DNA from 3 places in the Paenibacillus sp. FSL H8-0317 genome. Region 1 is predicted to be linked to each of the others. Evidence: predicted binding sites of a transcription regulator. Region 1 holds the regulator's gene; each other region holds the start of a gene.
What was found. Region 1 encodes LexA, which represses DNA repair genes until DNA is damaged. Its sites were predicted from a motif close to CGAACATATGTTCG; they were not measured.
Positions count from the first base shown of each region.

Region 2: the regulator LexA is predicted to act here: its motif matches at 6,986-6,999, upstream of MHB43_RS17470 (DNA polymerase IV).
Region 3: the regulator LexA is predicted to act here: its motif matches at 1,992-2,005, upstream of MHB43_RS10470 (YolD-like family protein).

Region 1 is NZ_CP150294.1:4,269,737-4,278,128, forward strand. Features, by position in the region: gene MHB43_RS18970 (extracellular solute-binding protein) at 1-1,135, opposite strand, end outside; gene MHB43_RS18975 (carbohydrate ABC transporter permease) at 1,183-2,055, opposite strand; gene MHB43_RS18980 (ABC transporter permease subunit) at 2,068-2,997, opposite strand; gene MHB43_RS18985 (HAD family hydrolase) at 3,586-4,377, opposite strand; gene MHB43_RS18990 (hypothetical protein) at 4,406-4,915, opposite strand; gene MHB43_RS18995 (DUF896 domain-containing protein) at 5,041-5,250, opposite strand; gene MHB43_RS19000 (LysM peptidoglycan-binding domain-containing protein) at 5,346-5,723, opposite strand; gene lexA (transcriptional repressor LexA) at 6,020-6,646, shown strand; gene MHB43_RS19010 (aldehyde dehydrogenase) at 6,752-8,053, opposite strand.
Region 2 is NZ_CP150294.1:3,925,210-3,933,601, reverse strand. Features, by position in the region: gene MHB43_RS17505 (sensor histidine kinase) at 1-302, opposite strand, end outside; gene MHB43_RS17500 (extracellular solute-binding protein) at 377-2,029, opposite strand; gene MHB43_RS17495 (GlsB/YeaQ/YmgE family stress response membrane protein) at 2,230-2,487, shown strand; gene MHB43_RS17490 (MarR family winged helix-turn-helix transcriptional regulator) at 2,697-3,125, opposite strand; gene MHB43_RS17485 (amidohydrolase family protein) at 3,292-4,602, shown strand; gene MHB43_RS17480 (hypothetical protein) at 5,011-5,376, opposite strand; gene MHB43_RS17475 (YolD-like family protein) at 5,378-5,725, opposite strand; gene MHB43_RS17470 (DNA polymerase IV) at 5,722-6,960, opposite strand; gene MHB43_RS17465 (hypothetical protein) at 7,315-7,530, opposite strand; gene MHB43_RS17460 (undecaprenyl-diphosphate phosphatase) at 8,169-8,392, opposite strand, start outside.
Region 3 is NZ_CP150294.1:2,201,942-2,210,333, forward strand. Features, by position in the region: gene MHB43_RS10445 (N-acetylmuramoyl-L-alanine amidase) at 1-367, shown strand, start outside; gene MHB43_RS10450 (hypothetical protein) at 431-688, opposite strand; gene MHB43_RS10455 (hypothetical protein) at 669-872, opposite strand; gene MHB43_RS10460 (hypothetical protein) at 1,008-1,211, opposite strand; gene MHB43_RS10465 (hypothetical protein) at 1,225-1,866, opposite strand; gene MHB43_RS10470 (YolD-like family protein) at 2,031-2,363, shown strand; gene MHB43_RS10475 (hypothetical protein) at 2,451-3,077, shown strand; gene MHB43_RS10480 (accessory gene regulator B family protein) at 3,074-3,613, shown strand; gene MHB43_RS10485 (hypothetical protein) at 3,746-4,117, shown strand; gene MHB43_RS10490 (helix-turn-helix domain-containing protein) at 4,348-4,572, opposite strand; gene MHB43_RS10495 (helix-turn-helix domain-containing protein) at 4,737-4,961, shown strand; gene citZ (citrate synthase) at 5,405-6,517, shown strand; gene icd (NADP-dependent isocitrate dehydrogenase) at 6,665-7,957, shown strand; gene mdh (malate dehydrogenase) at 7,973-8,392, shown strand, end outside.

The sequences.
Region 1 (8,392 bases):
CAAATTGCATAATGGCTTTGAAGTTTTCGCTTTTTTGAATTTTCCCGGAGATCATGACACCATTTTCAAGTCTGGAGCCGGACATTAATTGCCCTTTTGGCCCACCAGGTACTGTAATCTTTGCAACTGAGTATTTACCTTCTCCCAGCGTTTTGTTCATATCATTTCGGTGCAGCACCACCGTTTGGGAATTACCATTAATCATGAATGATTTGCCGGATACAAATTTCTGTACAGCCTGATCATCATCCTGTGTAAAACTCTCCTTATCGAGTAATCCTTCGGATACCAACTTGTTAAAGTACGTTAGCATCTCTTTGTATTCTGGTGTTGTAGCCGTGTACACAAATTCATCCTGATCTTCCTTATACGTCAATCCGTTACCAAAACCCCACCCAGCCTTGGTACCAAAGCCAGTAGCAGCGATGTTCAACGTACTATTGAATTGGAATCGGTCCGAAAACGGAATAGAATCCGGGTAGATCTCTTTCAGCTTTTTGGCTGCATCATACAATTCGTCCCAAGTGGTTGGGATGGCGATGTTATTTTCTTCAAAGACATCCGTTCTTACGAGTAATGTGTAATCTGGCCATACTTCTTCATGCAGACCCGGGAGTACATAGTACTTTCCATCTTCCTGTCGCAGCCCTTCAAGTTCATCTTCCAGACCCCATTTTTCCACTTTGTCCTTGAAGTTTGGCATCAAATCAATATAATCGCTAATCGGCAAAATCGCACCGGAGGACACAAATGCAGACTCTTCACCAGGGTATGTTTTCGGAATAACCAGTGGTGCATCACCGGAGCTAATCAACAGAGATCTCTTCTGAGAGTAATCACTCATCGGTACAATCGTTGGCTCAAGCGTAACACCCGTCAGTTCGGTAATTTTATTAAAAAGTAACCAGTCTTTTTTATATGGATAACTAGGTTGATCACTATAGAGTATGGAGAGATTAAATGGCTCGGTCGCCTTGAATGTATCCCCTACATTGTACGTCTCCATCGCTGCCTTGGTTTGAACTTCTGTGACTTCACCTCCAGCTCCGGTACCGCTGCTACATGCTGCCAGAACGACGGTCATCATTGTTGCCAACACCATTTTACCGACAAACTTACGTGGCTTTTGATTCATTTAGGTTATCCCCCTGAATTTGGTTTAGGTATTCTAGCTTCTACGTATTACTGTTTAACAGACCCTAACATGATACCGGTTACAAAGTATCTTTGGACAAATGGATAGATGGTGAGTATCGGCAAGATGGTTAATACCATCGTTACAGACTTAATATTGGCAGCAATCTGTGTCAGGTTATCAGCTGAGGTTGCACCGGCAGACGCCCCGCTAGTCGCTCCTGCAATCATATTGCGCAAATAAATGGTGACCGGGAACAATTCTTTTTTGTCCAAATACAGAAAGGCTGGGAACCAGGAATTCCAATGACCTACTGCGTAGAACAGCACCATGGTTGCCATAACTGCTTTACTAAGCGGCAATATAATACGTAACAAGATCCCGTAGGTGTTCAAACCGTCAATGGAGGCAGCTTCCTCCAGTTCTTCAGGCATATTTTCAAAAAATGACTTCATGATCAGCATGTTGTATATGCTAATTGCGCCAGGAACAACAAGTGCCCACATGGTGTTGTTGAACCCAAGGGAATTAATCAACACATAGTTTGGAATCAATCCACCACTAAAGAACATCGTGAATACGGCGAACATCGTCAGAAACTTGCGACCCATCAACCTCTTTTTGGACAGGGCATATGCGAAAATAGTCGTCATAAACATGGAGATTAACGTACCTACTACGGTGTAGATAATCGTGTTTTTATAATTCGTCCAGAACATGCTGTCACGTGAGATGGTCTTGTATGTCTCCACATTGAATCCTCTTGGGAACAAACTAACCTTACCGGAATTAATATAGGACTCACTACTGAAGGATTGTGCCACGACATTTAAGAATGGATAGAGTGTTATAAATACCACGAACAGCAGAAAGATGACATTGAATACTTTAAATACCTTGTAAGATCTGGATTCCTGCATGATGCTCCTCCTTTACCATAAGCTTCTTTGAGTCAGTCTGCGTGAGATGGCATTTACGGAGAACACCAGAATCAGACCGATCAGCGATTCGAACAAGCCAATTGCGGTAGCATAACTGAAGTTACTGGATTCCAGTCCAACCCGATACAGGTAAGTGGAGATCACATCAGATGTCTCGTAGATCAGCGGATTGTACAAGAGTAAGATTTTTTCAAATCCAACAGCCAGGAAATTACCCATGTTCAAAATCAATAAAGTCACAATCGTTGGCAAGATCCCTGGTAACGTTACATGAATCGTTTGCTTCCACCGATTGGCACCATCGATACGCGCAGCTTCATACAAAGAATCATCAATGGTTGTTAGGGCAGCCAGATAAAGAATTGCTCCCCAACCCATACCCTGCCATACCTCAGAAGTGATATAGATTGTTCTGAACCACTCAGCCCGCTGCATAAAAGGAATATTGTCTCCGGTGAAGAAAGCCACCAGTCCATTAATGGAACCATTCACTGCTGTCAGCTGCAGGATCATACCCGCAACGATAACGATCGACAGAAAATGAGGCAGATAAGACGCGGTCTGTACAAATTTTTTGAATCGTTTACTCTTCACTTCGTTAAGCATCAAGGCAAAAATGATTGGAACCGGGAATGTAAAGAGTAACGCAAGTCCGCCCAACATCAGCGTATTACCAAATACTCTCCAGAAGGTAGGGTCCTCAATGAACATTTTGAAGTACCTTAATCCAACCCACGTTTCTCCAAATATACTTCCCCCAGGAACAAAACGTCTGAACGCAATCACATTACCAATCATCGGCCCATATTTGAAAATAAGGAGATAAATGATGGGAAGGATTAACAGTGAATACAACTGCCAGTCTTTGCGGAACAAAGTTGCTGCCGTTCGTAATCTGCTCTCTTTACGTAAAGATGTCATGGTTAACGTTGTTTTAGCGGTTTCCGACTCCATTTGTTTTCACTCCGATCCAGGACTTGATAAGTAAGAGTAATTCATGTACAACTCCCATCGTTTCTCCTCTTGTAGAAGACAACAACTCCTTCAAATTCACCCCCACTACGAAATAGATAATTTCTAAATGTAAGCGATATCAATTTAATGTATTATGTAGAATCACACAATCCAAGGTGCTTCACATCATTAATTAGCACTTACTAAGTGGTGTGATCTCCAAATCCAAAGAAGCTTTCTCAAAATATTAAGCGCTTACAATCAATCGAAAATAATAAGCAATAACTCCCTGCTTCCATTTAATGAAGTAAGTCAAAAAGAAATTGCTTTAGGACAATCTAAATACTAGTCATACTAGTATGTTAGTTATATTCTAATCCAGCTTCCCCCTAATTTCAATAACTTTTAGTGAAAAAAATAGAGATCTCATTTAACAAGGTAATTTAGTCAACATGTTCAAATAAAAAAACATTGGTAACTTCAAGAACGACATCATCGTTCATTGAAGTTACCAATGTTTCAGGGTGCTGAGGAAAGATGTTATAGCTGATCTGCTTAGAAATTAGCAATAAGCTGATTTAATTCCGATAAATGCGTTATTTCATGGTCTGGCGCATACGTTTCATTGTTGGTCTTATGCTCACGGTTAATCCATACGGATTGGATGCCAGATGATAAAGCACCACGAATATCAGTCGTTAACTTGTCCCCAACCATCATGCTCTCTTCGGGTTTAACACCCAGTTTACTCAAAGCATGTTCAAATATTGACGGATCTGGTTTTCCTTTTCCGAAGTTACCCGAGATAATAATCTCATCAAAGAAAGGAGTCAATTCAGGTACACCATCCAACTTCTCTTGTTGCAAAGCAGGACAACCGTTCGTTAACAACAACAATTTGTACTTTCCTTGTAATTGACGCAAGGTATCCATCGTTTCTTCGTATACATGAGGTCTGGATCTCCGTTCTACTCCAAACTGCGCGGCCAGTTGTTCAGCAAGATCTTCCCGATCTATACCCAATTTCAACAAGCCACGACGCCAGGATTCTTTACGGTAAACTGGAGCAAGCTGTTCCAACTGACGGAACTCAGGTTGATCCCCACCAGTAAAGTTAGCCCATAGGCCTTCAAACGGATTGATTCCAATCATTTTGGTAAAAGGAAAGGTTTCATATGATTCATACAGTCCACGTGCCTCATTACGAACAGCTTCTTCAAGTTCTTCCGGCTTGACCCCAGTCTCTTGCGCTGCGATTAGACAAGTCTCATAAAAAGCTTCTCGAACACTACGCTCATCCCACAATAAAGTATCATCCAGGTCGAACAAAATCGCTTTTAACGCCATTCCGATCATCTACCCCTTTATGCAATAATTACTTTTCGACGGTTTCCACGGTGATCTGGTGTGCTTTTGCAAACTTCAGCAAACGTTCTGCAATCGCATCTGTATCGTAACGGTTCAATAACTTGGTAAACACCCATCTTTTCCCGCGACTGTTATGTTCGATAACAACTGTACCTGGTTCAATTCTGAATTTAACGATATCGTCAACCCCAATTGAACGTTCACGATTACCCTTCGTCGTTATAATCCGATTACTGCTAATCTTGATGTATGGACGGCGAAGCATGAAGATGACTGCCAAAAATACGTAAAGCAGCATCGTCACCCAGTCCCAGGTTGTCATCGGAGCTTGCACAAGGAACGTGCTCATAAACAGATACAAAAAGGCGAGACCAATCAAAAATATAGGGAACAAAAGGCTGCGTCCCTTAAAGACTTCTTCGCCTGGTGTACCTGTGATTGGTTGACCACTTTTTTTGCGCTGCTGATTTAACTGCTTGGAATTTTTCTTAACCGTTCTCTCGAACGAACGCGACATGAGAATCCCCCTTATGTGTCTTTGTATCGGCTTACATAACTGTAAACCAACATTTCCCCCTATAAATTGCACACTCAAAATAACAGGAAGAAACCTAAATATCATAATGATATCATTAGGTTTCGTTAGTGTTTGAGTTTGCCTTGGTGGCCTTTGTCATTCTCATCATCAACAATCTCAATGGTATCCAGTTGTTGTCTGAAATTGCTGCGAATATTACTCAAATAAATCTCTCTTAGCTCGGCACGTTCGGCAAGTTCTTCCTCCGACAATCCAGTGGACTTTTGCTTACGAGCCAATTCGTTAATGCGTGCTACCAGACTATCTATATCCAAGCTTGTCCCCTCCAAAAATACAAAGTCATATTAACTTTGCCATTATAAAGGCAGCTTGTCAAGCTGACACGCGTTAACACTCATTGATGTGCATTTTATTCTGCAAATTGCGGTAGAGCTAGTACTTGTCCCACTTGGATGGAAGTCGTATGAAGTTGATTCACTTTCTTAATTGCTTCTATATAAATACGTGTATCCATATTCGTCGGTTTATGTTCCAAAGAAATACTCCATAATGTTTCCCCTTGTGAAACAGCTATCTTTCCTCCAGGCAGAACATCATTCTCATTGCCGGCAAATACAGTTAAAACAGTGCTGCATCCAATAAATATAATCATAGAGGTAATGGCTACCTTTAACATCCATGAAGAAATCTTGAAACGCGCTAAAACCTTCTTGTAGTTCCCTATGTTAGACTTCACCAGTTCCGAATTCATTGGTTCATAAATGCTTTGATAAGTAGAATATCTCATTAAATACCCGCCTCCAAACGTTTGTTCCTATCTGTTGAAATCAATATAACACGAACACTTGTTTTGTTCAATATATTTTTAGAACAATTGTTCGCTTCTTTTTAGAAGGAGCAATATCTTATTTCAAGTACTTTTGCAAAACATTTGCAGTATTATGCTCTGACTTTTGGCCAATTTCTGTTCTATAAGTTAAAAAACACTGATTTAAAGCTATTTTATTTAGAACTTATGTTTGTACGAACGGAGGTTCTATGTTATAATTTTCCCAAACGTTACTAAAATGGGGTTGATACGGTATGTCGAAGATATCCAGCAGGCAGCAGGCTATTCTGGAGTTTATACGAAATGAAGTCCGGTTGAAGGGGTATCCTCCTTCCGTACGGGAAATTGGTGAAGCGGTTGGACTTGCTTCCAGCTCAACAGTACATGGACATTTGGATCGTTTGGAGAAAAAAGGTTTGATCCGACGCGACCCTACCAAGCCAAGAGCCATTGAGCTTTTGAGCCAGGAAGAATCTGAGCATTCTCATCAATTTGCTCATAGCGTTGCACGTATTCCTGTTGTTGGTAAGGTTACAGCCGGGGTTCCAATCACTGCAACCGAGAACATTGAAGACTACTTCCCTCTTCCTACACACTATGTAGGCGAACAGAAAGTGTTTATGCTTTCAGTAGTGGGAGATAGTATGGTGGAAGCTGGAATCGTTAATGGAGATTACGTTATTGTCCGTCAACAGCAAACTGCTGATAACGGTGATATCGTCGTTGCAATGACTGAAGACGATGAAGCTACAGTGAAAACGTTCTATAAAGAGAAAGATCATATTCGCCTTCAACCGGAGAATGCGACCTTCGAACCTTTACGTTTGAAACATGTTAGTATTCTGGGTAAAGTCATTGGCCTTTTCCGAGATATTCATTAATATTTAACTTGAGTAACAAAATTAGATGTAATGAAATACGAAAGAGGTTGCCCTGATCAACAGGACAACCTCTTTTTTTCATGTTTATGTTATTTTTGCGGCTAATTATTCACTGCGTTTCAGAACACTCTTGTGATGCGAGAACACATCAAAGCTCTGTTGTCCGTGATATGAGCCCATACCGCTCTCTCCTACACCACCAAACGGTAGATAATGTGAAGTCATATGAGAAAGTGTGTCATTAATACATCCCCCACCGAAGGATACTTGATTCAGAACCTGATCCTGCAGTTGCTCATCCTGTGTGAAAAGATATAGCGCCAATGGTTTTGGCCGGCGAACAATCTCATCCAGCATAGGATCAAGGTCACTGTACGTAAATACAGGAAGAATCGGACCGAAGATCTCTTCTTGCATGACAGCTGATTCCCAGTTCACATCGCCAAGTACAGTCGGCTCAATGAACAACTGCTCACGTACAGAACGTCCACCAATCAGCGTTTTGCCATCTGTGAGGAATTTCGACAACCGATCAAAGTTACGCGCGTTGACAATGTGCGGGAAATCAGCATTCTGTAACACATCATCCCCAAATTTATCTTTGATCTCAGCGCCAATCAGATTGATCAATTCATCATGAACTTGTTCATGTACAAGCAAGTAATCCGGAGCAACGCATGTTTGGCCTGCATTCAGGAACTTACCACGAACAATACGCTGGGCCACCAGCTTCAGATCTGCATCGCTATGGACAATAGCAGGACTCTTACCACCCAACTCAAGAGTTACAGGAGTCAAATGCTCCGCAGCTGCCTTCATAACAATGCGACCAACACCTGTGCTGCCTGTGAAGAAAATATAATCAAACTTCTCTTTCAACAATGCTGTGCTTGCCTCAACTTCACCTTCCATAACGGCAATATACTCCTCAGGGAAGATCTCCTTAATCAGATCATACGTCAGACGAGATACGGCTGGTGTTAATTCAGAAGGCTTGATAACTGCACAGTTACCGGCTGCAATTGCTCCAATCAGTGGACCAAAGGCCAGTTGGAAAGGATAGTTCCAAGGTACAATAATAAGAGCCACTCCGTATGGTTCAGGGTAAATGGTGCTCACCCCATCCGGCATAGCCGAATTGGTTGGAACTTGTTTTGGTGCAGCCCATTCCTGCAGGTGTTCTAATGCAAAATCCAGTTCACCCAAAACAATGCGAATCTCGGAACCGTAAGCTTCCGCCTCAGATTTGTTCAGATCCGCCCGAAGTGCATCTTGAATCCGTTGCTGATACTTTTCAATTCCTTTTCTAAGCTGTTGAAGAGCATTAATCCGATACTCAATATTTTTAGTTTGCCCTGTATAAAAAAATGTACGTTGTTCTGTCACAAGTTGTTTTGCCTGATCCATATTAACATCTCCAATTAATTATTTAAAATTAAATTGCTCAAAATTTAATTAAAGTATACCTCTTCTATATGAAACTTTCAACATACTAATGAAACATTCATTTGTATGTATTTGAACGATGGTTGGAATTTTGAAAGAGTGAATGCTAGTGTTCCTTTCTATTTCGTGGCTATCAAGTTGCCTTATGAGGTTGCTATGTAAGTCTTTCATTCTATAGACAGTATCAGCTTACTACGATAGTAGGGGAATTCTGGCTTCCAACTAAACATTCTCATGGAATACATCTATTATCGTAGCAGGTTATTCTAATTTCTGAGTAAAAGGATGAATGGCTAAGGA
Region 2 (8,392 bases), 340 kb from region 1:
CGCAGTCCATCCACAAGCATATTGGAATGAATAAAATCCACAAAAGACTTTTGAGTAAGGGCTGTATTGGAAGCGTTCTCAATCATATCCATTCTTCTGCGCAATTGTTCATTCAGCCATGAAACGTGACTGTTACCCGTTGCCATAGCATCCTTATATAGCTGGGTTTCTTGCATGCGGATATACACAAAGGAGATCAAAATAACAGGTATGGCAATCATCAGGCTAAATGCCAGAAACAGCTTTTGGGATATACGGGCATTGCGATAAAGCTTCCTCAATCTCGTTAGCAGGTATTTCATTCTGATGTATTCACCACCTTTGTTATACCATATATTACTAGTTAGCTGATCGTTAACAATGTAGTAGGGAATGGTTATCTGGCTATCTTGGCTTTTCTCAGTTCCAGTTCAGCCTGGCGATACTCCATCACCTGGTTAAAGCCGTAGTTCACACGACGTATCAGAAAATTTTCAAAAATTTTGTCAAAGGCAGCTTCATCCTTCGCTGTAATCAGTTCTGGCAGCACTTCTTCCCAATTCTGAGAAATACGTGACCAAGCTAACGCGATATCGGAATCCCCTATAGGATCTAGTCCCTTATAGATGCCGCTGTCCAGATCGGCCTGTTGGTTGGCGAACTCCTCCATTTGTTTAATGGATGGGGCATTCTCTGGTCTCCACTTGTTAACGAAAGCAGGGTTTCGCAGCATCCAGTAGGTATCCATAATGCCATATTCCTTTTCCAGCCGCTCCCTATCCGTGTCATGCAACTGAACCATTGCCGCCGTCAACTGCGGTTTGCCGTTCTTCATCGCCCAGGTTTCACCTTCTTTGCCCAAAAATAAATCCCTTTGGCCTTCTTCGCTGGCCAGATAGGTCAAAAATCGGATGGCCCGTTCAGGGTTTTCCGTGGATCTGCTAATCATCGTAACCATCCAGCCATCCATGCTGCCAGGAAACAGTTTGGCGGATTCTCCCCTGCTGCTCCGGGGTCCATCTACAGCAATATAGTATGAACTCTGATTCGTAATGACTTCCAATTTCGAATTAAGGTCTGCTATGTCTGTCCATTCCCGAATCATCATAAAATATTGGGCTTGGTTGGTTTTTTCCTGCACCTGTGCACTGGAGTCGACCAGAAAATCAACATTAATCAGGCCCTGCTCGTAAGCGATACGAAATGTTTTCAGCCACTCAATATAATCCGGATCTGTCATTCGGTCGTATACTTTACCGTTCTGTTCATGGGGGATCGCAAGCAGATTTTGCAAATATTCGGTCATCCCATAGGATGCATTCCCTTGTGCCCAGAACGGACTGATCAGCTGACCTTTATAAACAGAATATTGATTCTTCAGCAGTTGCAATGCATTTAGAAAACCTTTCGGTGTGGTAAGGTCCGGTTTGCCCATCGACTCATACAGATCTTTACGTACGAGAAAGGTTTGGTTCGCTCCCGTCAAGCCGGTTGAACGCATCTGTTCGGGACTGTACGCATCATTGGGAATGACATAGGTATGGCCGTCTTCCTGTTGATACCATTGTAGAGCACCATCACCTGCTACCTTGTAAAAGTAAGGATCATACTTGTTGGCTAGCTCATCCAGGGCATAGACGAGATTACTCTCCCGAAGTTTGTTAACCGCACTCTCCCAGGAGCCGATAGTTATCAAATCCGGCAGACTACCGGTCGTCAACATCCGTGATAACATCTCGCTTGGTTCACCAGTTGATACTTCAAATTCGATATTGACCCCTGTTTTTTGGGTGACATATTTGGAAGTCAGGCTCTCACCCCAAGTGTGCCCGTACCATTCGGCTCCAACGAACCACGTTAGATTCACGGGGGTGGTATCCAGCTTCCATGACGGTTCTTCCAGATTCAGATTAAGGCTCTGTATCTGCTCCGTGAAGTCAGCCTTTGTCGAAGCACCCCTATCTTCCGATTGCTCTGACTCAGAACAAGCAGACAAGCCTGACATCAGAAACGTCATCAACAAGGCTATAATAAAAGGACTTCGAAACATAAACACCTGAGCGCCTCCTTTCTATACTGGCCATCTCCTTCCCCATCTGCACCAGCATTCATACTAGTGGTGGTACAACCGATTTTACTACCCTTGGATTAAAATGGAAATGGTTTTTAGTGGTCGATTCGCAGATGATCCGCAACATTCCCCCTAACGAAACATAACTTGTAATAAATCAATGGAAGGGAGACCAATTCATGTATTTAATCTGGATACTTATTGTCGGTGGGCTAATTGGCTGGTTAAGTGGAAATCTGATTGGACGGGACGTGCCGGGAGGCGTACTTGGAAATATCATTGCTGGCTTTGTTGGATCGTGGTTAGGGTATGAACTGTTGGGACCGAGGGGGCCGGTGGTGGGTGGATTTCATATCATACCCGCGATCGTCGGGTCGATCATTGCTCTCTTGATTTTCTATGCTCTGGCGCGCGCTGGAGCGTTTCGAAGACGTTAAAGGCGGAGACGACAAGTTTTTACCCAATTGATTGGGTATTGAAGTAAAGCTTCTTTCGCCACCGTTGCATAATCTTCTTCACAAAGTGTAGTTTCCCGTAGTCGAATAAAGCCGCCGATCCTGTTGATCGGCGGCCTCCTTTGGTTTCTAATCGGGAATGGGAACATGATCTTGTCACGCGCCCTCAGGCACCTCTGCCTGCCCATCTGTTATATGCGTTCATTAATTCTGATCAGTAATTTCTTTAAGATTTGCTTCTCCTCGTCATTAAGGGCTTGAACGATTTCATCTTCCACTTTTTGAAATGAGTTATTGAAGTCTTCAATCAAGTCAACCGCTTTTGGTAATACATAAATATTTTTTTGCCGTTCATTATTGGCCGGGATTTTACGTTCGATGAAACCTTTTTGCTCTAGACCTTGAAGCATGCTTGTAACGCTTGCCCCACGCAGATGAAACCGATCTGCAAGATCCTTTTGAATAATATGATTATCTTGATTCTCATAAATATAATCGATTACTTTTCCTTGTTGAGAACTTAATCCTAGCTCTTTTATACTCTCATCTGCTCTTTTCTTTAACTTAAGACCGATAATTTGAAACAAATCCATATAAGGCGTATCTTCTCGGGAATGCATGACCGTCCATCGTCCCCTCTGTAATTGTTAGGAATCTAATTGTAAGTAGCTAAAATATACAGTGATCCCAAGAGGATTGTCAAATAAATATTAGACTATTGACTGTTAGATTTCTAACAGTTATACTCCGAAGTGTTTAATCACAAACACATTAGGAGGAGTTATGATGGTGAAATTAAATCAGAATGCTGGGTCAGAAGGAATTACGGCGATTACAAATGTACGAATCTTTGATGGATATCAAATTATTGCTCCCAGACATATTGTCATTAAAGGGGTGTCCATTATTTCAGTTGGCGGAGACATCCCAAGTGACGCAACAATTATCGATGGAGAAAATGCGACATTAATGCCTGGTCTGATTGATGCACATGTCCATACCTCCATTGGCGGATTACGAGATGCCTTAAAATTCGGTGTTACAACGGAACTCGAAATGAACGGCGATTTTACGAAAAGAGGGCGCGAAATTCAGCTAAAAAATGTGGATGACATCGCAGACGTCCGATCTGCTGGGACAGCGATTACCGCTCCTGGTGGGCACCCAGATGAATTACTGCCTGATGGAGATGAAATACCTGAATTCGTATTAAAGGAACTAGAGAAGTTATCGGAGGAAGACCGGGAAGCAATGTTGGCCGCCTACGCTCACGATCACGAAGAAATACCTCAAGTGACAACGGTTGAAGAAGCGATCAAACATGTGCATACCCAAGTGGAGAATGGATCTGACTATATTAAGATCATGATTGAAGAGGGAACGGTTATGGGTGCACCCGGCCTGCCTGTTCTAAGTGATGAGATTCTAAAAGCAGCCGTTACTGAAGCCCACAAGTTCGATAAGTTGGTCATTGCCCACGTTTTGACGGCTCTTTCATCGAAAGCAGCCATCGATTTTGGAGTCGACGGTTTGGGGCACTTGTTTATCGACAGACCAGAGTACACGTCCGAATTGGTCAAATCCATAGCTAATTCTGGAGCTTTTGTTACACCGTGCTTGGTGTTAAATTCATCGATTATAGGTAATCCGGCATCGGAATTGGCTAATGATCCACGAGTTCATTCCAAATTAAGTCCGGATTGGATCGATATCTTGAACTCAAGCTTTAATACATTCCCACAAGGCAATATGGAGAACAGCTTTAAGAATGTGATGGATCTTCACCGTGCCGGAGTTGATATTCTTGTAGGGACGGATGTCGCACCGGTTCCCGTTCCGAACCTTGGTGGGCTTGCTCATGGGGCCAGTGTTCACCACGAAATGCAGCTGCTGGTGAAGGCTGGGTTCACTCCGATCGAAGCTCTTCAGTCGGCTACTTCCAAACCAGCCCGTTGCTTTGGTCTACATGATCGTGGCCGGATTACCGAAGGTGCACGTGCTGATCTTATTCTCATAAACGGTGATCCGATCACTAATATTTCAGATACCTTGTCAATCAAATCTGTGTGGTTCAATGGTTCGCAAAAACTAGGCTAGAACTAGTAGATTATATTTCCTAATTGTAAAATCACTAAGAAGAGGGAGTGCAAAATGCAGTCCCTCTTCGACTTTAATCTATTTATCCAACTACTAATTTTTTGGAACGATGCCCAGATCAATGATGACTTGATAATTACGTCCCGCAAGCGAACCCGGAAATTGGGAATCCTGCTGATTTTTAGACCGTCTTAAACCTTCTGCTATTCCTCCTCCTTCGTGGCTTTTCTTTTGAATGTCCTTACTGAATACAGGGGCAGATATAATAATGAAGTTTTTTATCTTTGACATCAAAACATAGTTTACTCTGCCTTTTTATTTATCTTTTTTGTGATTCCCGGTTTGCCGAAAGATCTGCTCGTGCTTGTTGCCGAATCCATGAGTTAGACAACTTGTTTTCTATGTTTATTAAAGCAAATCAGTAATATCAACGTTCATATGTTCGGTAAGCATTATGGTTACATCTACTTTCACTTTGCTCCATAATAATGTCATTTTATGAATGTAACCTCTCACCGAATAATCTACCGTTAAACTCAGCTCAGATCTCACTTCATCTATGATTTTTATATGATGTTCCTTTAGCCTTTGCTTTGATTTGTACATTTCTAAAGCTATTTTCTTTTGGGTACCGTCCAGGTAGTCAACATACACAGATTTCATTTTGAAGTTTGAAGCGTATATTTTATGCTTATCTACCTCCAGAGCACCTAACAGATAAGGGAGCTCTACCACTCTCTTCACGAGTGAAAGTTCCTCGAAAGTCTGTCGCACTTTACACGCCTCCTTCTTCAAGTTTCACAGCGACCAATTGATCAAAATCGACCCATTCAAATCCATTCTCCATTTCAATTTTGATTTTCTTTCCAAAGGTACTGACTGAAGTGACGATCCCGTGTATATCCCGATTGCCTGACTCAGTAAATATTTCAAAGGTGGCTTGCAATGTATAATTGAGCGACATATCTATATTCTGAGTAATAATTTCCCACTCATCTTCATGGATCAGTGGTTTCGTTTGATAATGAATTTGAGTACGATGCTGTATAATTCGTTCTTTATGTTGTGGAAGCATCATGCGGCTCGATTCCCATAATCCATTGGCCTCCAGTTTTTTGCTCATTTATAATGCCCCCCAATTTTAGATGCTCGATCGATCGCTTGACCCGCAGCCGTAATGGAGCTCGCTCGTAAAATGGCAATGTCGCCAAATCTATCCTTAATGTCGTCCATCACCTGATCAATGGCCCGTTTCTGCTCTTGATCATCAAAAAAAGATAGTTGATATGTATCCGCGTTGGATAATTGAGATAGGGATACGCCTACACGGCGCACGGGTTGCCCATCCCAGTGTTGATGGAATATGCGTTTGGCTATCTTGCATACATCAACAGTTATGTTTGTAGGATCAGACAGTTTAACCTGCCTGTGAAAACCAGTGGGGTGGTCAAAATCCGCTCCAGAAACACTTACGGATACGACTCTACCCATCAGTCCCTTTTTACGGGCTCTTCTGCAAACTTCTGTACAGATATCGAGGATAACTACTTCGATCTCCCAAGCCTCTATGAAATCTCTTGGCAAGGTCATTCCGTTTCCGATATCCTTTTGTGTACTGTGCGTGTTGACGGTTACCGGTGAATTGTCGATTCCATTTGCGACTCTCCAGATGACTTCTCCATTAACACCCCACTTACTTCTTAATTTGGAAAGAGGCGTATTCGCCAGGTCTCTAATGGTTCGGATGCCCATCTTCCACAGATGTTTTTCCATTCTGGAGCCGATCCCCCACATATCGCGGATGGGCTTTTCTCCAATGTGGAGGTGTAATTCCTCTTTCTTTAAGTGGAAAATGCCCCCCTCTGCTTTTTTAGCGATCATATCGCAGCACAATTTACTAATGATTTTGTTTTCGCCGATACCAGCTCTTGCATAAACGCCTGTTTCATTATAGATCTTGTCTTGAATTTGCTTGGCCAAATCGACTGGATCATTACCGAATAGATGCATTGATCCTGTAAAATCAGCGAATAATTCGTCTATACTGTACGGTTCAACTAGATCGGTGAACTCCTCAATAATGGACATGATTTGAGTGGATACTTCGATGTATTCTTGCATGTGTGGTCTCACAATGATCAGTTCAGGGCACTTCTGAAGAGACTGCCAGAGTGGTTCCGCGGTAGATACCCCCTTCGCTTTGGCTAGTGGACAAGCAGCAAGGATAATGCCAGAACGTCTTGCTGGATCGCCAGCGACGGCGAGTGGTCTATTTTTGTATTGAGGCATTTTTGCCTTTTCGACTGAAGCATAAAACGACTGCATATCGATGAGCATAATGGTTCGCTGCTTAGCCAACACTGAAATCACTCCTGTACTTTTAAGAACGTATGTTTGTATATTATAAACCGAACGCATGTTCTTTATGCAAGAGGTAAATATTTATATTCATCCGAGATAAGGTCATATTAGCATTGAAAACGATTACTTAAGACAAAAGAAAGACCCCCTGAGGGGTGATGTCAGGAGATTGAGTATATCCCAAAATTTGTGCCAAACATCTAACATTTGCACGGCTGACGAAGCATTCATCCGCAATATTATAACCGTACCGATAATATAAAAAAAGTCGCTAAAATAGCGACTACAATGGGGCTGTATGGTTGTGGCTGAGCTTATCAGTTTACCTATTCAGGTAACAGTTTTAAATTCCTATAGTTTTATTTTTTGTTGTCCATGAGTAGAGCTTAAAGTAACCAGATTTCGAGTCAAACCTTGCGTTTCACTTAATTCATCTGCCATCGGTTTTGTATTCAAATCAATATCTTGGGTCATGTTTTTTGAAAGAACATATATTGAAATTTCTTTAGCATAATCTTTAACAACCATTATCCAGTTACCCTCTAGCTTATCTGCATTATGGCCCATCCGCTTCAAATATACGTCCTTTCTCAATATTATTTTTTTAATTCTATACCGTATGTAACTTTACCTGAATTCCTCTTTGATAATAAACTCTCGAACTCATCATCATTTTTTATCATATTCCTACCCGTTACCTCCTTCAACTAACCAGCCCGTTAGTTCAACATCCTAGCATAAGTAATCGTAAAAGATTAAATCAAAAATTAAGGTGAATAATCTAATGTCCTGATGGTACTATCTCTCCACCTCAAATGTACTTTTCATAAGTCTCATGTGTGCAGGATTGCCTAACGCGCTGGCGATTTGCATTGGCAATATTTTACTCATTAAACTTTGTTCTCATCTTTGTGGATAAGCATTATGAAGACAAAGACAGGAGTTTTAATAGAAATGAACGTTCTCACCAAATCCATCATTGGTTTGCTTTGCGTGACGACATTGGTCCTCGTATGAGTCATTTATCACGGACTGCAGCCGCTACTTGTCATACCCCGCCAGCCAGAAGGAAATTTCGCTCAACCCGGATCAATTAGAACAAATTCAGCGTTTGAGAACGTTCGGAGGACATCCCTACCGTATCTCGATCAGATGAGAAACTTACATACCTCCGAAACTGAGAGTTTATAAATTATAATTTACAGTTACAGTATGACGATTAAATAGAAAAGGGCTGCTAATCCAAAACGGTATAGAGCAAACCACTCCAATCGAAGTCGCTTGATCAGTCTAATAAACGTTACTACCGCAATCATAGCCACAAGAAAGGATGTCATAAAGCCAATTAACATTAGATAAAAATCGTCTAAACTAAGTAAATCGCGGCTATCATATAAGTCCAACAAGGTAGCACCAAACATAACAGGTA
Region 3 (8,392 bases), 2.1 Mb from region 1:
AGGACAGAAGGCGCAGAACTTGCACATGGTACGTGAATCCAAGATGCCTGCTGTATTGACGGAAAATCTGTTTGTTGATGTTGCTGTGGATGCCGATCGTCTCAAGAAGGCAAGTGTGATCGATGCAATCATTGATGGTCATGTTTTCGGAATCGCTTCATACCTGGGATTGGCAGCAAAGAAAACGGACACGGCAAAACCAGAGGATGGGGTCACGGCAATCGTTAATGGTGAACGTATTGAGGGTGCAGTTTTAAAGGATGGTACGGTTCTGATTCCGTTACGTGCTGCTGGCGACAACATCAAAGGCGCCAAGATAGATTGGGATCAGAAGACAAAGACGGCAACGCTGAATACACCACAATAATCCTATGCGTTTGAAAATACAAAAGGTTCTGCCGGCTTAATTGCTGGCAGAACCTTTTTTGCGTTATTTGACTCTTGCGTACATGCCGGCATATAACGGCCATCCTTCGGCGGTCATTGTCGTCTGAATCTGATCGATCATCACTCTCTCATATGACCCGTCACCGTTACGTACCTCAATATGTCGGTTGTTATCCAGAGGTAATTCAGACCCATCCTCCAGGAGCAGTCCAACGAACTCTCCGTCTACAATCAGCGTACCGGTTGTATATCCGTCTATTACGTTGATTGTGTTTTTAATACTATTCGTCAGATGATCCATTATTAGCAACTCCTTTTATTTGGCGGGGATTTGGTTGATTCCTGTCTAATATCCAAGTGTTTCCGATCTGTACGCAGAGCACTTTCTTTTCTCGGCATAAACGCTTTACATGATCGGGTGATTTATATCCCCATATTTCTGCAGCTTCTTGAGTGCCCATGATGTGTTTTAAAGGATCGTTCAACTTAAACCTCCAACGCCCGGTAACGGGTTTATATATGGATCATACCACGCCCGCTATCGGGCTGTCAATAGAATTATACCAAGCGCTTGGTAATACAAAAGGCCCTATCAGCACTTAGCTGGTAGGGCCTTATTTTTATTTGAACAACTTTTTGATTACCTTGAAAATATCAAACGAAGTCTTGCGGTACACCTTGTTATAGATAGCTCGTTTCGGATTCCGGAGCCATCCATAACCACGTGGCATTTTGAGTCCGGACCGATGTATGATTTGACGTTTGATGCTGGTCCTGGCTGATATCCGCTTTTTAAGCGATGGCTTCCGGAATCCGAATTTCATAATGAACCTCCTATTATTTCAGTTCAAGCTTAACGGAGTATTCTTCACGTTTTGCATCCATGGAGAACCCGTCGCCTTCGGTAACGTACCATTTTACTTTGACCCATTTAACGTCTGCTGCATGGCCACGTTCCAGGAACCAAATGACATTACCTTCTTTAATAACGCCTTCTTCGATTTCTCCACCCAGGTCATCGGAGACAAACAGATCAGCCTGTAACTGTTCGCCAGTAGATGTAATCAACTCAGCTTGGTCCGGGTATGTAGTCCAAAGCTTATCAGTGGTGTTCTCGATCTTGAATTTGATTCCAACTGCTGAAGCTGTAAGGTTACTTTCGTCATAATCTTTAGGGGCTTGATCGGTAACGACTACTTTCTCGATGCTTGATTTTACACCGTTGAAGTCGTCTGACCACGTTGCATTATCGTAATACGTCCAGATATCGTCAGGAGCCGGAGCTTCTTCTTTTGCTTCTTCCACAACCGGTTCAGCTGCTGGTTCTTCAGCCTTAGTCGTTTCTGCTGCTGGAGCAGCCGTTTCTTCTACCTTAGCTTGTGCTGGGTTTTCGTCCTTAATTGCTGTCTTGTCTGATCCACAGGCTGTAAGTGCTGCTGTAAGCATGAGTGCAGAGAGTAGTAATAAAGCTTTCTTCAAGGTGATTCCTCCAATATATGTATGATATAAAACTAGTCTATCAGACCTAGGAAAATGTTTCTATATCTAATTCCATAATTTCCTGATATTTCAGTTGCTTAAAGAACACGTGTTCGCATATAATACAAACAAACGTACGTTCTTATCAATTGGAGGAATATTCTATGGGTAAAAAACTTGAGGGTAACGGAATCTTTGAAAGTTCACGTATGATCTTGCCCGAACACCGCGAAGCAATGTTGCGTCATCAAAGGGAACAACAACGTAGAGGTAAACCCATTATGGATGAGCAAGCTATCGAAGAAATCGTTCGTGCTTTAGCTGAATCTTTCCACGAAAAAACGCAAGTCGATCTGGTAGTCTTCAGCCCGTTTGACGACGAACATTACAGTGGGGTTGTAATTGGTATTAATCAGCAAAGTGGTAGAGTCAACCTGTTGTTAGAAGATGGAAAAAAGGAAATTACGATTGCGGAAATAATCTCTGCAAACCTCTAAATTTGTATGTTTTTGGCTATGTAATTGCCACTTCTTCCAGTATAATTAAAGTATAACTTTAATTGATCTGAGAAGGGGAAATGCACCATGTGGGAGCCAACGAGGTTCTTACTTTTTTCAACACTTGAGACAATGACCGCTTTCGCTCTAATGCTTGCTATCTTTAGAATAAAGGTCAGAAAATACATATGGCCTGGATTATTTATGAGTCTACTCATAAACTTTCAAAGTTATTTGATGCGTGAAGAGGCTTCTATGTCCGCCTTGGCTCCTGCACTAAGCACTATCCTTTTTATACTACTTATCACTACTGTGGTAAAAGTTCCTGTAATGTGGTCTTCGATAATCGCTATCGTAGGTACATTCAGTTACACCGTAGTACAAACTGTTATTCTATTTTCATTCTTTAGAGGCGTAGATACCTCAACATTAGCTACTTCTGTTGAAGGGTCTGCTCTCCAAGTAGCAACGAGTGTTGTGGCAATAGGGGTAACGTATTGCCTATTGAAATTCAAAATTGGATTTACAGCCGACTTCGAAAAATTCAGATTTAAATGGGAACATATCGGAGTGGCCGCGTTTATTGTTTTTTCATTGTTGGCTTCCACGGTCATGTTTTATCTAGATAATATGTTGCTGGTGATCGCTCATATGGCTTTGGCTGTTGGGTTGTTTCTTTACTATGCTATACGGAAAGAGAGAGATGAATATTGATAGAGGCTGCCGCTTGGCGGATCGCCAAACATATTAAGGCTGTTGTCCCGAACCACCCAGCTCCAATTGAGAATTTGAACCACTCGCTTATTATTTCAATAAACTTCTTTACCGTAATAGGACTAGCTGTACTCGGCGCATTATTTACTGGTCACGGAAAAGATGCGGCTGTAATGTTGTTGGCCTTTGCTGTGTTACGACAACTTACTGGTGGTTTGCATCTGGAATCAAGTACGTGGTGTGCGGTCGCCACTGCCGGCACGGCAACATTGTTGTCCTTGGTGACGTTAGATCAATTAACTACAACTGTATTAACCGTAATCGGTCTGGTATGTGTGATGGTTTTTGCCCCAGCAGGAATTGAGGATCAAACTATAATACCTGAGCGATATTATCCGATATTAAAAGTAGTGGGGATGTTTATAATTGCTTCTAATTTCTGGGTAGGATCTTCGTTCGCAGCCATCGCTTACTTCGCTCAAGGAATTATGCTTGCAGCATATGTATTATTTAAAGGGGGTGAAAAACTAAAATGAAAACTAAAATCTACTCTGCTGTAGCAACCGCACTTTCTGCTTTGGCTGTGATCTCTGTAATGCCAGCAAGCTTGGCGTGGGTATCCAATCCGAAACCCCCAAAAAATTTGCTTAATAAATAGGAGTGGTGAAATGTTATCAGTAACAACCAGCCAGGACGGTGGGAAAATTGAAGACATCCATATCGAGAACATATTCTATATGGCATGGGAGGGAACGATTGATCGTTCAATCATTTATTCCACCGAAGGCACCTATTATCTACCAGGACCAGTGAAGTACTGGTTGAATGCGATCAACAACATGGGGTATAAATTTCTTCACGTAGACAGAGCGACTATTATTAACACGGAAAATGTAGTCTCCGTGAACTCAATATATAAAGAAGCTTACTTTGAAAATGAAATCACCAAACACTCAGTACGTTGCGAAATAGTTAACCATAGGTATAAAACATTTATGGAAGAACTCACAGTGATGAATCCGAGGGTTGTGTTGACATAAGGGCCGCTAACGCGGTTCTTTTTTTACGACAAATGCAGGTGAAACGTGTCGAATATTGTTGAATCGTGGGACAAACTCAGAGATACCAATTATGGTTTACAAGAGGCTAATAATGGGATTTAATAGAGGTAGGGGGAGTGAGAATAACTGGATTTATAGATAGGTTATTGGAGAATCTTTACCTAGGGTAAACTTTCTACCGGGGAGGGGCTTGCGCCTCCGCCGTTCGCCTAGTCGTCCCATTCATGCAATTCCTCCATAGTACACCGGAGTATTCTTGCTGCATGGGCTGCATTTTGATACGAGAAGTACTTCTTTCCAGAAATAACCTGAGATATGAACCCTTCAGTCAGGTTCAGTTCTCTAGCAAGATCAGTCTGTTTGATCTTACGTTTGGCTAAGAGGTACGGCAAACGGCTTCTCCCCGGTACAGGGTTCATCCATTCACACCTCATATGCCTAAATTATTCCACTTGCTATTATAGGCGCTTAAATGACGAATGTACAATGGGCCACTTAAAATGTTTATTAACTGCTCCATATTGTAAAAATAGGGATTATAAATTAAAATGGGAACATAAGTTCTTGTCTCGGACAACAAAGAGAAGGGGTGCGAAGTATGTATGTGTTAAACATAACTGCGGTTGATGAGAATAAAATTAGTCTGGCAGAGGCAAGGGATAGAAAAGGAATGACAATTGCGGAAGCTTCAAGCGCATTAAACATAAGTGCGGAGGAATTGGTTACATACGAACGAGACTCATCTGATATGGGATTTAAATTGGCAACTAAGTTGGGGGAGTTATACGGCCTTCCTCTACATAAAATGGACTTCTCAGAGTAGTTCTATGATATTTCGCATAAAAAAAGCAGGGAGTCTATCCTGCTTTTTTTCTTGAGTATTTTCCCCACTTATCCCCCACAAAGTGAGTGATACAGATTGATACATCATGAAACACAATGACACATCAAAAATGAAACAAACCGTTGGTGCTACAGTAAAAATGAGACAATATGACACAAATTGAAACCGATTGCAACAGCCTATTGATTATCGGTCCGATAAAGAAGTTTGATGTGCGAATGAACTCTCATCATGTTCACATAAACGACAAAATCCAGTATGATGTTATAAGTAAATACCGATTGACAGATAGGAAAACCGCAGTTTGAAATATTTGTTAATTTTAAAATGAAAATGTTTACAAAAAGAGAATAGGTGCACTTTGGCACTTATATGCACTCTGGAATGGTTCCTGATTTCGCTTATTAAAGGAGAGATGTAATATGACAGCTACCAAAGGTCTGGAAGGCATCGTTGCAACAACCTCTTCGATCAGTTCTATTGTAGACGGTGTGCTCACATACCGTGGTTACGATATCGACGATTTGGCTGAACATGCCAGCTTTGAAGAAGTTGCCTATTTGTTGTGGTTTGGTAAATTGCCAACAACGGATGAACTGAAATCCCTTCGTAAAAGCCTGAGCGATTACGCGCCGATTCCGAGCGAGTTGATTGCACAAATCCAATTGTATCCGAAAAACGTCAGCACCATGGCAGCACTTCGTTCCGCTGTCTCTGCACTTGCACTGTACGACGAGCAAGCGGATGAGATGACAACGGAAGCGAATGAGAACAAAGCGGTTAAGTTGCAAGCACAGTTGCCAACGATTGTGGCAGCCATCGCCCGTATCCGTCAGGGTAAAGAACCTGTGGCTCCAAAAGAAGGCGCTTCCATCGCAGAGAACTTTTTATATATGATGACTGGTGAAGAACCATCCGAGACCGCAGTGAAAGCATTGGATCAAGCCCTTGTCCTGCATGCGGATCACGAGTTAAACGCTTCGACATTTGCAGCCCGTGTAACGGTTGCGACGCTGTCGGACATCTATTCTGGTGTAACTTCCGCCATTGGCGCACTGAAGGGACCACTGCATGGCGGTGCTAACGAAGCCGTTATGAAAATGTTGAATGAGATTGGTACGCCTGATCGACTTGAAGCGGCAATTCAGGAAAAACTGAATAATCGTGAAAAAATCATGGGCTTTGGACATCGGGTGTACAAAAACGGTGATCCACGTGCCAAACATCTACAGAAGATGTCCAAGGAACTTGGCGAGATGAACAATGATACGCGCCTGTATGATATGTCTGTGAAGATCGAGGAACTGGTAACAGGACAAAAAGGACTGAAGCCTAACGTAGACTTCTATTCTGCTTCTGTATATACCCAACTGGAGATCGAACAGGAATTGTTCACTCCAATCTTTGCGATCAGCCGGGTGTCTGGATGGACTGCGCATATTTTGGAACAGCTTGCGGACAATCGCATCATTCGTCCACGTGCGGAGTACACTGGCCCTACAGAACAGAAATACGTTTCTATTGAACTTCGCTAATAGCCGCAAAAACGGTATAATAATATAGACGGGGTGAAGGGTTGGAAAGCAGAGGCTTTACTGGCTTAGGCTCTCAGGACCCTTCTCTCAACAAGACTAGTGGTATGATGAATACTGCATATACGAAACCTAGGAGGAATTTTAACTATGAAATTAGAAAAATTTGCTCACCCAACTGAAGGCGAAAAAATCCAAATTGATAATGGTACACTTCAAGTACCTAGTAATCCAATCATTCCATTTATCGAAGGTGACGGTACAGGCCGTGATATCTGGAAAGCTTCCAAACGTGTATTGGATGCAGCTGTTGAAAAAGCTTATGATGGCAACAAAAAAATCGCATGGTATGAAGTGTTTGCTGGACAAAAAGCATTCGATACATACGGTGAGTGGTTGCCGAATGATACACTGGAAGCCATTCGTGAGTATATCGTAGCGATCAAAGGACCATTGACTACGCCAATCGGTGGCGGTATTCGTTCCCTGAACGTAGCCCTGCGTCAAGAGCTTGACCTGTACACATGCTTGCGTCCTGTTCGTTATTTCGACGGTGTACCTTCTCCGGTTAAACGTCCTGAGTTGGTAGACATGGTCATTTTCCGTGAGAACACAGAAGATATCTATGCAGGAATCGAGTATGCTGAAGGTTCTGAAGAAGTGAAAAAAGTGATCCAGTTCCTGCAACAGGAGATGGGTGCTAACAAAATCCGTTTCCCTGAGACTTCCGGTATTGGTATCAAACCAGTTTCTTCCGAAGGTTCGAAACGTCTGGTACGTGCAGCAGTGCAGTACGCAATTGACCATAACCGTAAGACGGTTACATTGGTACACAAAGGTAATATCATGAAATTCACAGAAGGTGCCTTCAAAAACTGGGGATATGAAGTGGCTGAAGAAGAGTTCGCTGACAAAGTATTCACATGGGCACAATACGACATCATCAAAGAAAACGAAGGTACAGATGCAGCGAATGCAGCACAAAAAGCTGCTGAAGATGCTGGTAAAATCATTGTAAAAGATGCGATTGCCGATATCGCTCTGCAACAAGTATTGACTCGTCCAGGCGAATTTGATGTTATCGCAACATTGAACCTGAACGGTGACTATCTGTCCGATGCACTTGCAGCGCAAGTTGGCGGAATTGGTATCGCTCCTGGAGCAAACATCAACTACGTAACAGGACATGCTATCTTCGAAGCAACTCACGGTACTGCACCTAAATACGCGGACAAAGATGTCGTGAACCCTGGTTCCGTTATTCTGTCCGGAGTAATGTTGCTTGAGCACTTGGGATGGCAAGAAGCAGCTAACCTGATCTACAAAGGTATGGAAACATCCATTAACAATAAAACAGTAACGTATGACTTTGCACGTCTGATGGACGGCGCTACTGAAGTGAAATGTTCTGAATTCGCGGATCAAATCATTAAAAACCTGTAAGGGGAGATGTGAATCTTGACTATTCAGCGCAAAAAAATCACAGTAGTCGGCGCCGGTTTTACCGGTGCTACGACCGCATTAATGCTTGCCCAAAAAGAACTCGGGGATGTTGTGCTGGTTGATATTCCTCAACTGGAGAACCCGACGAAGGGGAAAGCACTCGATATGATGGAAGCAAGTCCTGTTCAAGGATTTGACAGTCATATCGTCGGTACTTCCAACTACGAAGATACTGCAGGTTCTGAGATTGTAATCATCACCGCTGGCATCGCCCGTAAACCGGGTATGAGCCGCGACGATCTGGTCAATACGAATGCGGGTATCGTGAAGTCCGTTTGTGAAAATGTGAAAAAATATTGCCCTGATTCCATCGTCATTATTCTAAGCAACCCGGTGGATGCGATGACTTATGCAGCTTATCAGACCCTTGGTTTT